3 regions of the Pseudomonas sp. NPDC086251 genome follow, and region 2 is predicted to be linked to each of the others. Evidence: predicted binding sites of a transcription regulator. Region 2 holds the regulator's gene; each other region holds the start of a gene.
What was found. The regulator FliA, encoded in region 2, starts transcription of late flagellar genes. The targets are predictions, from matches to a motif close to CTAAAGTTTNNNNNNNNNNNGCCGNTAA.
Positions count from the first base shown of each region.

Region 1 (4,159 bases), on a different contig from region 2:
CCCTGATGCAATTCGCCGGCACGGGTCCATTGCCACCAGCCATAGAGCTGAAACCCGGCGTAGATCACTTGCAGCAGCATGTCCGAGTACAGCTTCACCTCAAAAAAGATCCAGCTATACAGCAGCACCATGACCAGGCCGATCGGCCAGCACCAAGGATTCTGTTTGACCGTCAACCAGACGGCAATCACGCCGAGGCTGGCAGCAAACAGTTCAAGCCCGGACATGGAGGTTCCTTGGGGGAAGCGAAAAGGGGAACGGATTGTACCGGCAGGCGCTGCTGAGTAAAACCAGCAAGCGCCATCCCTCGTCGGCCCTGCGTTTGCCTCTGTAGCAGCTGTCGAGCCTGCGAGGCTGCGTTCGGCTGCGAAGCAGTCGTCAATCCAGCCTACGGGTTTTTACCTGACACACCGCGGCGCCTGGTTTCACGACTGCTTCGCAGCCGAACGCAGCCTCGCAGGCTCGACAGCTGCTACGGGGATCGCGTTTCCGCAGGCGGCTACACCCGGAATTGCTTGAGCAACCCGTTCAACTGTTCACTCAATTCCTTCAAGCGAACACTGGCCAGGCTCGACTGTTCCGCCGCCAGTGCCGTGCTATGCGACAAACCCGCCGCTTGGGTGACGTTCTGGTTGATGTCCTCGACCACATGCGCCTGTTGCAAGGTGGCGCTGGCAATCGAGGCGTTCAGCCCGTTGAGGTTGCGCAACGCCTGGCCAATGGCGTTCAGGCTCGCACCGGCAAGACCGGCCTGCTCGATGGTCAACTGCGATGCGCGACTGCTGTCGCCGATCACCTTCACCGCCGCTTCGGAGTGGTTCTGCAGACGTTCGATCATCGACTGAATCTCAGCCGTAGACTTCTGCGTGCGCTGGGCCAATAGCCGGACTTCATCGGCCACCACCGCAAAACCGCGACCCTGTTCACCGGCACGGGCGGCTTCGATGGCCGCGTTGAGCGCCAGTAGATTGGTCTGCTCGGCAATCGAGCGAATCACTTCCAGAACGCTGCCGATCTGCGTGCTTTCGGCGGCCAGGGTACGAATCACTTCAACCGCCTGATCGATCGTCGAAGACAACTTGTCGATCTGTTGCAGGCTGCCATCGATGTTGACCTGGCCTTGCTGTGCCTGAGACTCGGCATCGCGCATTTCACTGGCGGCGTGCTCGGCGTTTTTCGCCACGTCTTGCACGCCGTAGGTCACTTCATTAATAGCCGTGGCCACCAGTTCCATCTGTTGCGATTGTTGCTGGCTGCGTTGCTGGGCCTGGGCGGCGTCGTTGCCCAACTCACTGGAAGACTGGCCAAGGGCGCTGGCGGACACCTGCAGCTCAGTGATCACCAGGCGCAACTTGGTGGTGAATGCATTGAAATGGCGTGCCAATTGCGTGACCTCATCCTGGCCATGGGTATCGAGGCTGCGGGTCAGGTCGCTCTCGCCGCTGGCGATGTTGGCCATGGCCGTCACGGTTTCCTGGAGCGGCCGTACGATGCTGCGGGCAATCAGGATCACCAGCAGCGCCATGATCAGGGCAATCACCAGCCCGACGAAAGAAGCCTTCCAGACCTGGCCATAAAACTCGGCCTGCACGTCATCGACGTACACGCCCGAGCCAATCACCCAACCCCAGGGTTCGAACAGTTTTACGTAGGAGGTTTTCTCGACCGGTGCATTGGCACCCGGTTTCGGCCAGCGATAATCAACCGTGCCAGCCCCTTTGGACTTGGCAATGGCGACCATTTCATTAAACAGCGCAAAACCGTCCGGGTCGCGGATCGTCGAAAGGTTCTGGCCTTCGAGTTTCGGGTTGGCCGGGTGCATCACCATCACCGGCGTCAGGTCGTTGATCCAGAAGTAATCGTTCTGGTCATAACGCAGGCCGCGAACCGCCGTCAGTGCCTGTTTCTGCGCGACGTCACGGGTGAGCGTGCCGGCGGTTTCCAGGTCGTGATAATAAGTCAGGATGCCACTGGCGGTTTGCACCACGTGCTGGGTTTTCTGAACTTTGGCGTAGTAGAGGTCATCGTGTATCTGCTTGAGCATCAACACGCCTAACGTCAATAGCATCATCACGGCCACGATCAGAATGAGCCACAAACGGCGGCTGATCGACATACTGCGCAAGCTGTTCATAACGCTGTCACTCCGGATTCTTTTTCTTGTAATAAATGATCGCCAGCATCCAACCACACTTTGCCAACCGGGCCTACAAGGCCTAGGTCCAATACGCGGCAGCGTAAAACGGACTTGTCTGATAGGATTTCGGCCCCGCACGGAAAAACCTGAATCCAGTCTGATTTTTCACAGGATTTTTACGGCTGTGCGTGGATCTTGCGCTCGCGGGTTTTCAACTACGCTGGGCGCAGTCAAACGCTCTGAAAAATATTAACGGTGCATGCCGTGGCGCATCGCTTCTTGGGGGATTGATGGATCTTTGGACCGCCTTTCAGGCATTGATTCTTGGGGTTGTAGAAGGGCTGACGGAGTTTTTGCCGATTTCCAGTACCGGGCACCAGATCATCGTGGCCGACTTGCTCGACTTCGGTGGCGAGCGGGCCATCGCTTTCAACATCATCATTCAGCTGGGCGCCATCCTGGCGGTGGTATGGGAATTTCGCCGCAAGATCCTCGACGTGGTCATCGGCTTGCCGACACAACCCAGCGCCCGACGTTTCACCGCGAACCTGCTGATTGCCTTCATGCCCGCCGTGGTGCTGGGGGTGATCTTTTCCGATTTGATCCACCATTACCTGTTCAACCCGATCACGGTGGCAGCGGCATTGGTGGTGGGCGGGATCATCATGTTGTGGGCCGAACAACGTCAGCATGAAGTGCACGCCGAAAGCGTTGACGAGATCACCTGGAAAGATGCCCTGAAAGTCGGTTTCGCCCAATGCCTGGCGATGATTCCGGGCACTTCGCGTTCCGGCTCGACCATTATCGGCGGCTTGCTGTTCGGCCTGTCGCGCAAGACCGCGACCGAGTTTTCGTTCTTCCTGGCGATGCCGACCATGGTCGCTGCCGCGGTGTACTCGGGGTTTAAATACCGTCACTTGTTCGTGCCGGCAGATTTTCCGGTGTTTGCGATCGGCTTCGTGACCGCGTTCATCTTCGCGATGATTGCTGTCCGGGGCTTGCTGAAGTTCATCGCCAGCCACAGCTACGCGGCGTTCGCCTGGTACCGGATCGCGTTCGGCCTGTTCATCCTCGCGACCTGGCAGTTTGGCTGGGTCGATTGGGCCGCGGCCAAGCCATGAGTGACTCCAGCGCGCGCTACAACCCCGGGCGCCCGTCCGGGGGCGAGATCCAGCATCTGCGCCTGAAACTGGTGGTGTTCGCGATCCTCTGCGCGCTGCCGCTGTTTGGCTCGATGTCGTTATGGCTGCGCGGGGTGTCGGCGATTCCCCTCGCGGCATACGGCATCGTCAGCGTGGTGGCGTTTTTCCTGTACTGGAGCGACAAGCGCAAGGCGCGCGCCGACACCTGGCGCACCCCGGAGAACGTGTTGCACGCGCTGGAACTCGGCGGTGGCTGGCCGGGTGCCTTGATTGCGCAGCAGGTGTTTCGGCACAAGACGCGCAAGGTCTCGTTTCAGTTGGTGTGCTGGGCGATTGTGCTGCTGCATCAGGTGTTCTGGATCGACCAGTTGTTCCTCGGCGCCCATCTGCTCGCGCTGTTCTAAACCTGCGGGTTCTACAGCAGCAAGCCGACCTGAGTACGCTTGGGCAGCTTGCTCACCACCAGTTGATGGGAACGTTGCAGCAACCCTTGTAGCTCTTCGGCGCTTAGAGGGTAGGGCGTTTCCATGATGATCCACTGGGCCCGCGCCAGATAAGGTGCCGGGTGAATGCCCGGACGGTCGCAATGGCCGAGAAACAAGTCCTTGTCGACCTTGAACGCCAGGGACGCGCCACGCAGGTTCTGCAAGGCGAACATCTTGTTCCCGGCAATCGAGAACACCCGCACACCACCCCATTTGTAGTCTTCCCGCGCGCCGGGCAGCGCGAGGCAGAATTGCGCGACGTCCTCTTCGCTCATGCGTCCAGCCTTCATATCAGTCGGTCCCCACAGGCATTGAATGATTCGATCAAATGGTCGATCCAGGCGCGCACGGCGGGCATCACCCCGCGACGATGAGGGTAGACCGCTTGCAGCCAG
Region 1 covers NZ_JBIVBY010000001.1:822,523-826,681, reverse strand. Annotated here, with positions in the region: gene pnuC (nicotinamide riboside transporter PnuC) at 1-227, opposite strand, end outside; gene ACIPL2_RS03610 (methyl-accepting chemotaxis protein) at 500-2,134, opposite strand; gene ACIPL2_RS03605 (undecaprenyl-diphosphate phosphatase) at 2,428-3,258, shown strand; gene ACIPL2_RS03600 (DUF1294 domain-containing protein) at 3,255-3,683, shown strand; gene ACIPL2_RS03595 (MmcQ/YjbR family DNA-binding protein) at 3,695-4,054, opposite strand; gene ACIPL2_RS03590 (LysR substrate-binding domain-containing protein) at 4,051-4,159, opposite strand, start outside.
Region 1: the regulator FliA is predicted to act here: its motif matches at 2,261-2,288, upstream of ACIPL2_RS03610 (methyl-accepting chemotaxis protein).

Region 2 (4,159 bases):
TAATCGCCAGTTGTTCGCCGGCCTGCCGCTGACCGCCGCCGAACCGCTGATCGAGCCGACCTACGCCGAACCGCGTCGTCCTGCGCCGGCTCCTGCGCCAGCGTCGAATGGCGTCGACCCGCGTGCATTCGACTCAATGCGTTTCGAACTCAATAGCCTGCGTGAATTGATGGAAGTGCAGCTGGGCTCGCTGGCCTGGAATCAGCTGCAAGGCAGCCGTCCGGCCCAGGCCAACCTCTGGCGCCGCCTGCAACGCATTGGCCTGTCCGGCCCGTTGTCGCGGGACCTGCTGGCACTGATCAGTGATATTGAAGAACCTCGTCAGGCCTGGCGGATGCTGTTGGCGCACCTGGCACGGATGATCGCCACCCCGGAAGTCGAGCCGCTGGAAGAGGGCGGTGTGATCGCCATGGTCGGCCCTGCCGGCATGGGCAAGACCACCACGCTGGCCAAGCTCGCGGCCCGTTACGTGCTCAAGTACGGCGCGCAGAACATCGCGCTGGTGAGCATGGACAGCTATCGCATTGGCGCCCAGGAACAACTCAAGACCCTGGGGCGCATCCTCAACGTCTCTGTGACCCACGTCGACCCGGGCCAGTCCCTGGTGCAGGCGCTGGAACCCTTGCTGCGCAAACGCGTGGTGCTGATCGATACCGCGGGCCTCCAGGCCAGCGATCCGGCACTGCGGATGCAGCTCGAAAGCCTGGCCGGTCGTGGCATCAAATCGAAAAATTATCTGGTTTTGGCAACCACCAGCCAGAAACAGGTTCTAACCGCCGCTTATCACAGTTACAAACGCTGCGGGCTTGCTGGCTGCATCCTGACTAAACTGGATGAAACGGCAAGTCTGGGCGAGGTGTTGAGCCTGGCCATCAGTCATGAATTGCCGGTGGCCTACCTGACCGATGGCCCGCGGATTCCGGATGATTTGCATCTGCCGCGTCGTCATCAGTTGGTCAGTCGCGCCGTAAGCGTGCAAATGCAAGAAGAACCCAGCGAAGAAGCCATGGCTGACATGTTCGCTGATATTTACCACAGCCCGACCAAGCAGGTTGGCTGAGGTATTAATGAACAGTTTTTGTACCTACATCGATGGTCTGCCATGCATTGTTCCGTTTGTGAACGCGCAGCCAGTAATGTGGCCTCCGTCTAAGTAAGACAAGGTAAAGAAATTCATGGGCAGCATGCATCCCGTACAGGTGATCGCGGTGACCGGCGGCAAAGGTGGCGTCGGGAAGACTAACGTGTCAGTGAACTTGTCCCTGGCTCTAGCGGAGCTCGGCCGGCGCGTGATGCTGCTGGACGCCGATCTGGGGCTGGCGAACGTCGACGTTCTGCTGGGACTGACACCCAAACGTACCCTGGCCGACGTGATCGAAGGCCGCTGTGAGCTGCGCGACGTGTTGTTGCAAGGCCCTGGCGGCATCCGCATCGTCCCGGCCGCATCCGGTACCCAGAGCATGGTTCATTTGAGCCCGGCTCAACATGCCGGCCTGATCCAGGCGTTCAGCGATATCGGCGACAACCTCGACGTATTGGTGATCGACACCGCGGCGGGCATTGGTGATTCGGTGGTCAGTTTCGTTCGCGCCGCGCAAGAAGTCTTGCTGGTGGTGTGTGACGAACCGACGTCGATCACCGACGCCTACGCACTGATCAAACTGCTGAACCGCGATTACGGCATGAACCGCTTCCGCGTCCTGGCCAACATGGCCCAGAGCCCGCAGGAAGGTCGCAACCTGTTTGCCAAGTTGACCAAAGTCACGGATCGCTTCCTCGACGTTGCCTTGCAATACGTCGGTGCGGTGCCGTACGACGAAAGCGTGCGCAAGGCCGTGCAGAAGCAGCGCGCCGTGTATGAAGCGTTCCCGCGTTCCAAGTGCTCGCTGGCGTTCAAGGCGATTGCGCAGAAGGTCGATACCTGGCCACTGCCGGCCAACCCGCGTGGGCACCTGGAGTTTTTCGTCGAGCGCCTCGTGCAACAAACGGCAGGACCGGTGCTATGACAGCCAGCGGTTACAACCTCTACAAGAAATCGGCACGTGACGCGCAGTACGAGCTGATCGAGCGTTACGCGCCACTGGTTAAACGCATTGCCTACCACTTGCTGGCGCGTCTGCCGGCCAGTGTCCAGGTCGAAGACCTGATCCAGGCCGGGATGATCGGCCTGCTTGAAGTGTCGACCAAATACGACGCCAGCAAAGGCGCGAGTTTCGAGACGTACGCGGGCATCCGCATCCGCGGCGCGATGCTCGATGAAGTGCGCAAGGGGGACTGGGCGCCACGTTCGGTCCACCGCAATACCCGGATGGTCAGCGACGCCATTCGCTCGATTGAAGCTAAAACCGGTCGTGACGCTAAAGATCACGAAGTTGCGGCCGAACTCCAATTGAGTCTCGACGATTATTACGGGATTTTGAACGACACCCTGGGCAGCCGGTTATTCAGTTTCGACGATCTGTTGCAGGACGGCGAACACGAAGGGCTGCACGAGGATGGCGCGAGTGCACATACGGAGCCGTCACGCGATCTGGAAGATGAACGCTTCCAGGCGGCGCTGGCGGACGCGATTGCCAATTTGCCGGAGCGTGAGCGACTGGTGTTGGCGCTGTACTACGACGAAGAGTTGAACCTCAAGGAAATCGGCGAAGTCCTGGGAGTCAGCGAATCTCGGGTCAGCCAGTTACACAGCCAGTGCGCGGCCCGTTTGCGGGGGCGTTTGGGGGAGTGGCGAGCGCGCTGAAGGCAGTGTGGGGACACTGCGAACGTGGCTGGTGTGGTGTTGAAACTGCGCCGGTCTCGATCTGTTGTGCTCCAGACAGTCATTGAGTGCTTTGCCGGATTGATTGAAATGGCGCGTCCAGGTGCTGGGCGCGTTTAAGACTGCTTGGAGGTCGAATTGGACAAGAACATGAAAATCCTCATCGTTGATGACTTCTCAACGATGCGGCGGATCATAAAAAACCTGTTGCGTGACCTTGGGTTCACCAACACGGTCGAGGCTGACGATGGCACAACCGCCATTCCGGTTCTCAACAGCGGAAGCATCGACTTTCTGGTAACGGACTGGAACATGCCTGGCATGACCGGTATCGACTTGCTGCGCCACGTGCGCGCCGATGAAAAGCTCAAGCACTTGCCCGTGCTGATGGTGACCGCTGAAGCCAAGCGCGAGCAGATCATCGAAGCGGCCCAGGCCGGTGTAAACGGCTATGTGGTCAAACCCTTCACGGCCCAGGCGTTGAAAGAAAAAATCGAGAAGATTTTCGAACGCATCGGTTGAGCAACTGCGCCACGGGGAAGCTATGGAGCATATCGAATCTTCACAGGGTGACTTCGAGTCGACCCTGAAAAAACACGCCGTCGAACTGGTCGAAAGCCTTGAAAAAGGCAAGTTCGGCGACGCTGTGCAACTGATCCATGAGCTCAACCAGACCCGTGACCGCGGCCTGTACCAGGAAGTGGGAAAGCTCACTCGCGAGCTGCACAGTGCGATCGTCAATTTCCAGATTGACCCGAACATGCCGCAAGCCGAGGAAGTGTCACAGATCACGGACGCCACCGAGCGCCTGGGGTATGTGGTCAAACTGACCGAGGCGGCGGCCAACCGCACCATGGACCTGGTGGAAAACGCCACGCCGCTGGTCAACAGCCTGAGCACTGAAGCCCAGGCCTTGAGCACCGATTGGGGACGGTTCATGCGTCGCGAAGTCGGAGCTGAAGAGTTCCGTGAACTGGCGCGGCGAGTCGACGGTTTCCTGACACGCAGCAGCGAAGACAATCGCGTGGTGTCGAGCAACCTTAACGACATCCTGCTCGCCCAGGATTACCAGGACCTCACCGGTCAGGTAATCAAGCGCGTGACGCAGTTGGTCACCGAAGTTGAAAGCAACCTGCTCAAGCTCGTGCTTATGGCCAGTCAGGTGGACCGCTTTGCGGGCATCGAACATGACCGTGAAGCGATGCTGGCAGAAAAAGATCCGCAAAAACATCTCTCTCAGGGTGAAGGTCCGCAGATTCATGCCGATAAAAGAGAAGACGTTGTGTCCGGTCAGGACGATGTAGACGATTTGCTTTCCAGCCTTGGATTCTAGGAGCACCCCATACATGAGCTTCGGCGCCGATGAAGAGATCCTTCAGGATTTCCTGGTTGAGGCCG
Region 2 covers NZ_JBIVBY010000014.1:116,104-120,262, forward strand. Annotated here, with positions in the region: gene flhF (flagellar biosynthesis protein FlhF) at 1-1,060, shown strand, start outside; gene fleN (flagellar synthesis regulator FleN) at 1,176-2,006, shown strand; gene fliA (RNA polymerase sigma factor FliA) at 2,003-2,743, shown strand; gene ACIPL2_RS18250 (chemotaxis response regulator CheY) at 2,912-3,283, shown strand; gene ACIPL2_RS18255 (protein phosphatase CheZ) at 3,306-4,094, shown strand; gene ACIPL2_RS18260 (chemotaxis protein CheA) at 4,108-4,159, shown strand, end outside.

Region 3 (4,159 bases), on a different contig from region 2:
AAGAAAAACCCGGTTTATACGTCTCGGAGACTTCCTACACCTTTCTCGGACATGCCCTCACTCCTTGATTTTTACCGCAATCAGAAGATCTTAAATGCGCAGCGTTTATCCTGTTTAAACGCGTCATCGTTAACGACCTTCGCGAGCAAGCTCGCTCCCACAGGGAAACGCATGCGCTGAAATCAGGCCGGCCGGTAGGCCGCCGTGCTTTTGATCTTGACGCACCGCCCCCTCACGCCCTGAGCCTGTCCGTCAACCTGTGACCACCTCCATCGGCGCCTCTACCAACGTTGATCCACGCCGCGTTAATGCCTGCAAGTAAGCCTTTTCGTCATAGACGGTGCTGGTTTTCCAGCACTGATAGACGATTCTGATCCACTTAAAAGCGAGTGCTCTCAGGGCCGCCTTCGCTGGCAAGCCAGCTCCTACAAGGGGCCGCGTCTGGCTTCCAAACCAGTGAAAGCCGCAAAAAAAAGCCGACATCACTGTCGGCTTTTTTGTGGGTCACTGCTTCGGTGGTTCTGCGGGCTTCGGGTTATCGAACAGATTCAGACGTTCGCGCAACTCGTGGGCTGGCAAAGGTTCTTTATCCGCCGGCAGCGCATTTGGATCCGCGGGCACTTCACCCGGGCCACCTTGCCCTTGCGTCGGCTCCGGAACCGGTTCTGCACCTTGTGAACCTTCAATGGCGCGCTGGGCTTTCTTGGTCAGCACGACGATGTCGATACGACGGTTGACCGGGTTGAACGGGTTCTCCCGATCAAACAACGCCGACGAGGCATAACCGACAACCCGTGCCACCTGCGCTTCCGGATAACTGCCGGCGACCAGCGCACGGCGTGCGGCGTTGGCACGGTTGGCCGAGAGTTCCCAGTTACCGAAATCGCCGGTACCGGTGTACGGCTTGGCATCGGTGTGGCCGCTGATGCTGATCTTGTTCGGCACCGCTTTGATGGTGTCGGCCATGGCCAGCAGGATGTCTTCGAAATACGGTTTCAGACGCGCACTGCCGGAGTCAAACATCGGCCGGTTTTCGGCGTCCACGATCTGGATGCGCAAACCGTCCGGGGTGATTTCGAACAGGATCTGGTCTTTGAATTTCTTCAGTTGCGGGTTCTCTTCGACCTTGTTCTGCAGCTCTTGCAGCAACAGTTCGAGGCGTTCTTTCTCGACCTGCTCGGCCATGCCTTCGACCTGTTCGGTGTCGATGGTCACTTTGTCCGGTTGCGGCTGGGATTTCACCTCGGGGTTGAGGGTGTTCTCCGGCGCCAGGGTCGGCGTGCCGCCCAGGTCGATGATGTACGGCGTGCCGCTTTCGGAAAAACCGACCGGGTCCTTGAAGTAACCGGCGATGGCGATCTTCTGTTCTGGTGTGGCAGTAGAGAGCAGCCACAGCACCAGGAAGAACGCCATCATCGCCGTCGCGAAGTCGGCGAAGGCGATTTTCCAGGCGCCCCCGTGATGTCCGGCGGCGATGCGCTTGACGCGCTTGATGATTATCGGCTGGTTATTTTCCATGGCTTAGCGACCACGAACCGCTTGTTCCAGCTCAGCGAAGCTAGGACGGTGCGCCGGGTACAGGACCTTGCGGCCGAACTCCACCGCCAGCGATGGCGGCATGCCCGAAGCTGAAGCGACCAGCGAGGCCTTGATGGCTTCGTAGACGTTCAGTTCTTCCTTGGCATCGTGGGCCAGGGAATGGGCCAGCGGACCGAAGAAACCGTAGGCCGCGAGAATACCGAAGAAGGTACCCACGAGTGCCGCACCGACGTGCAGGCCGATGGATTTCTGGTCGCCTTCGCCCAGGGAAGCCATGGTCACCACGATCCCCAGTACCGCCGCGACAATACCGAAACCGGGCATGGCGTCAGCGATGCCGTTGACAGCGTGGGACGGGTGCTCCAGGTCTTCCTTGAGGCTGTAGAGCTCCATGTCGAACAGGCCTTCCAGCTCATGGGGAGCCATGTTGCCGGAGGACATGATGCGCAGGTAATCGCAGATGAATGCGGTCATGCGGTCATCTTTCAGAACCGTCGGGTACTTGGCGAAGATCGGGCTCGCCGCGGCATCTTCGATGTCGCCTTCAATCGCCATCATGCCTTCGCGGCGGCTCTTGTTGAGAATCTCGTAGATCAGGCCCAGCACTTCCAGATAGAACGTGTGGTTGAAGCGCGAACTGAACATGCCCAAGGACTTCTTGAGCACGTGCATCGTCATGTAACCGGGGTTGGCCTGCAGGAATGCGCCGAGCGCCGCGCCACCGATAATCAGCACCTCGAAGGGCTGGATCAGGGCGGCAATTTTGCCGTGGGAGAGCACGTATCCGCCGAGCACGCTCGCGAATACGACGATGATGCCGATTATTTTAGCCATAGGTAGGAGAGCACTTACTGAGTCGGGTTCAAGGTCATATTCGGAAGTTAAAAAATCTCTTCTTCTACTTATCGGCAAAACTGCGCCAGACTAAAGCCAGTTCAGGCGAAAAGCCAATTAAGCCCGCTCCGGGCACAGGTAATGCAGACGGTGATCGCGTCCAACCATGGCTAATGAAACGAACGTTCCAACTCCAAAACCGACCACGCTCGAAGGCTGGGTCAAGCTTCTCGATGGCGTGCGCCTGCCGGTTCCGCAAGTCAGTCATGACCGCGTCTGCAAGGCCCTCGCCAACAGTCGCAGTTCGTTGCGTGATATCGCCGAACTGATGCAGGACAGCCCGGCCCTGGCCTTGAGCGTGATTCGCGAAGCCAACCGGCACACCCATGGCAGCATGACCGAGCCGGCGGAAAACCTTGAGGTGGCGATCAATCGCCTCGGTTTGAAACGCACCGAAGAACTGCTTGCCCGCCTGCCCGCCCAGCCTCAGTCCGAGATCCCGCTGGCCCTGCGCCAACTGCAGCTGATCAGCCAGCACGCGACCCAACAGGCCAACGGTTTTTTTGCCAGTCGCCTGGCGCGGCTGTGGCAGGACATTCATTGGGGCAGCCTGCTGTTTCTTTCGCCGCTCTGGCCGTTGGCACTGACGCATCCGCAATTGCTCGAAGAATGGGAGCTGCGGGTCATCCATAAAGGCGAGTCGGCGCGCACAGTCGAAAAGCAATTGTTTGGCGTGCGCCTGCTGGAAATCGGCTTGGCGCTGGTGGACATCTGGCGCCTGCCGATCTGGGTCCAGCAAGGCTATCGACTGTTGCTCAACGAACAACGGGAGCTGGTCAAAGTCCTGCGCATCGCGCGTGACAGCGAACATCCGTTGCGTCAGCAAAACCGCCTCGATGACGATCCGTCCCTGCGCCGCTGGCTCAATCAACCGGCCAACACCGTGCTGCTGGCCAATGGTCTGGCGCTGTCGGCGCAACAGGCCTGGGACAGTCCGCACAGTGAGCGCTGGCAATACCTGACCAGCCTTTACCTGCAAATGCCGATGGACGAGGTGCAGCAGCAGTTGCACCAACAGGCCGCGAACAGTGCCCGTTATCACGCCATGCCCGACCTGTGGCACCCGGCGGTGTCGCTGATCTGGCCGTGGGGCGTGAACCGCATCCATGCCGGCTTGCTGCCGGCCCCGGCACCGACCGCCGAAGACCTGGCGAAGTGGCGCAAGCAATGTGCCGAGTTGCTGGTCGAGCCGAGTCGCTTCACCAATGCCATGCACTTGACCACTTCTGCGCGGGACGCATTAGTCGCGTGCGGCATGCGTCGGGTGATGATCCTGATGGCCGACCGCACGCACGCCAATCTGCGCGTGCACCAGATCGCCGGGCTGCCGAAAGACGCGGCGGGCCTGAATTTCCTGGTCAGCCAGAGCACCGTGCTGCAACGCTTGCTCTCGCAGCAAGCGCAGGTGCGACTGACACCGGCCAACAACGCGCAATTCTCGGCGCTGCTGCCGGCGAGCCTGCGTTCACAGTTCGGCGGCGAACACCTGCTGCTGCGCTCACTGGTCAATAATGGTCGGGTGATCATGATTGTGGTGGCGGATCAGGGCGGCGGGCCGTTCTCGGAAATCACCGTGCAAGCCTTCGGTAAAACCGCGCAATGCATAGAGAAAGCGCTGCATAGCTTTAGCACCCGCGGCCAATGAGGCTGCGCTACAATCCTCCCCTTTGTGCTCTGGAGACCTCACATGTCTGACTTCTCTGGCTTGCCGCTGGTCATCGAGCCG
Region 3 covers NZ_JBIVBY010000034.1:54,861-59,019, reverse strand. Annotated here, with positions in the region: gene motB (flagellar motor protein MotB) at 505-1,518, opposite strand; gene motA (flagellar motor stator protein MotA) at 1,522-2,373, opposite strand; gene ACIPL2_RS29100 (HDOD domain-containing protein) at 2,540-4,078, shown strand; gene ACIPL2_RS29095 (rhodanese-like domain-containing protein) at 4,121-4,159, shown strand, end outside.
Region 3: the regulator FliA is predicted to act here: its motif matches at 2,442-2,469, upstream of motA (flagellar motor stator protein MotA).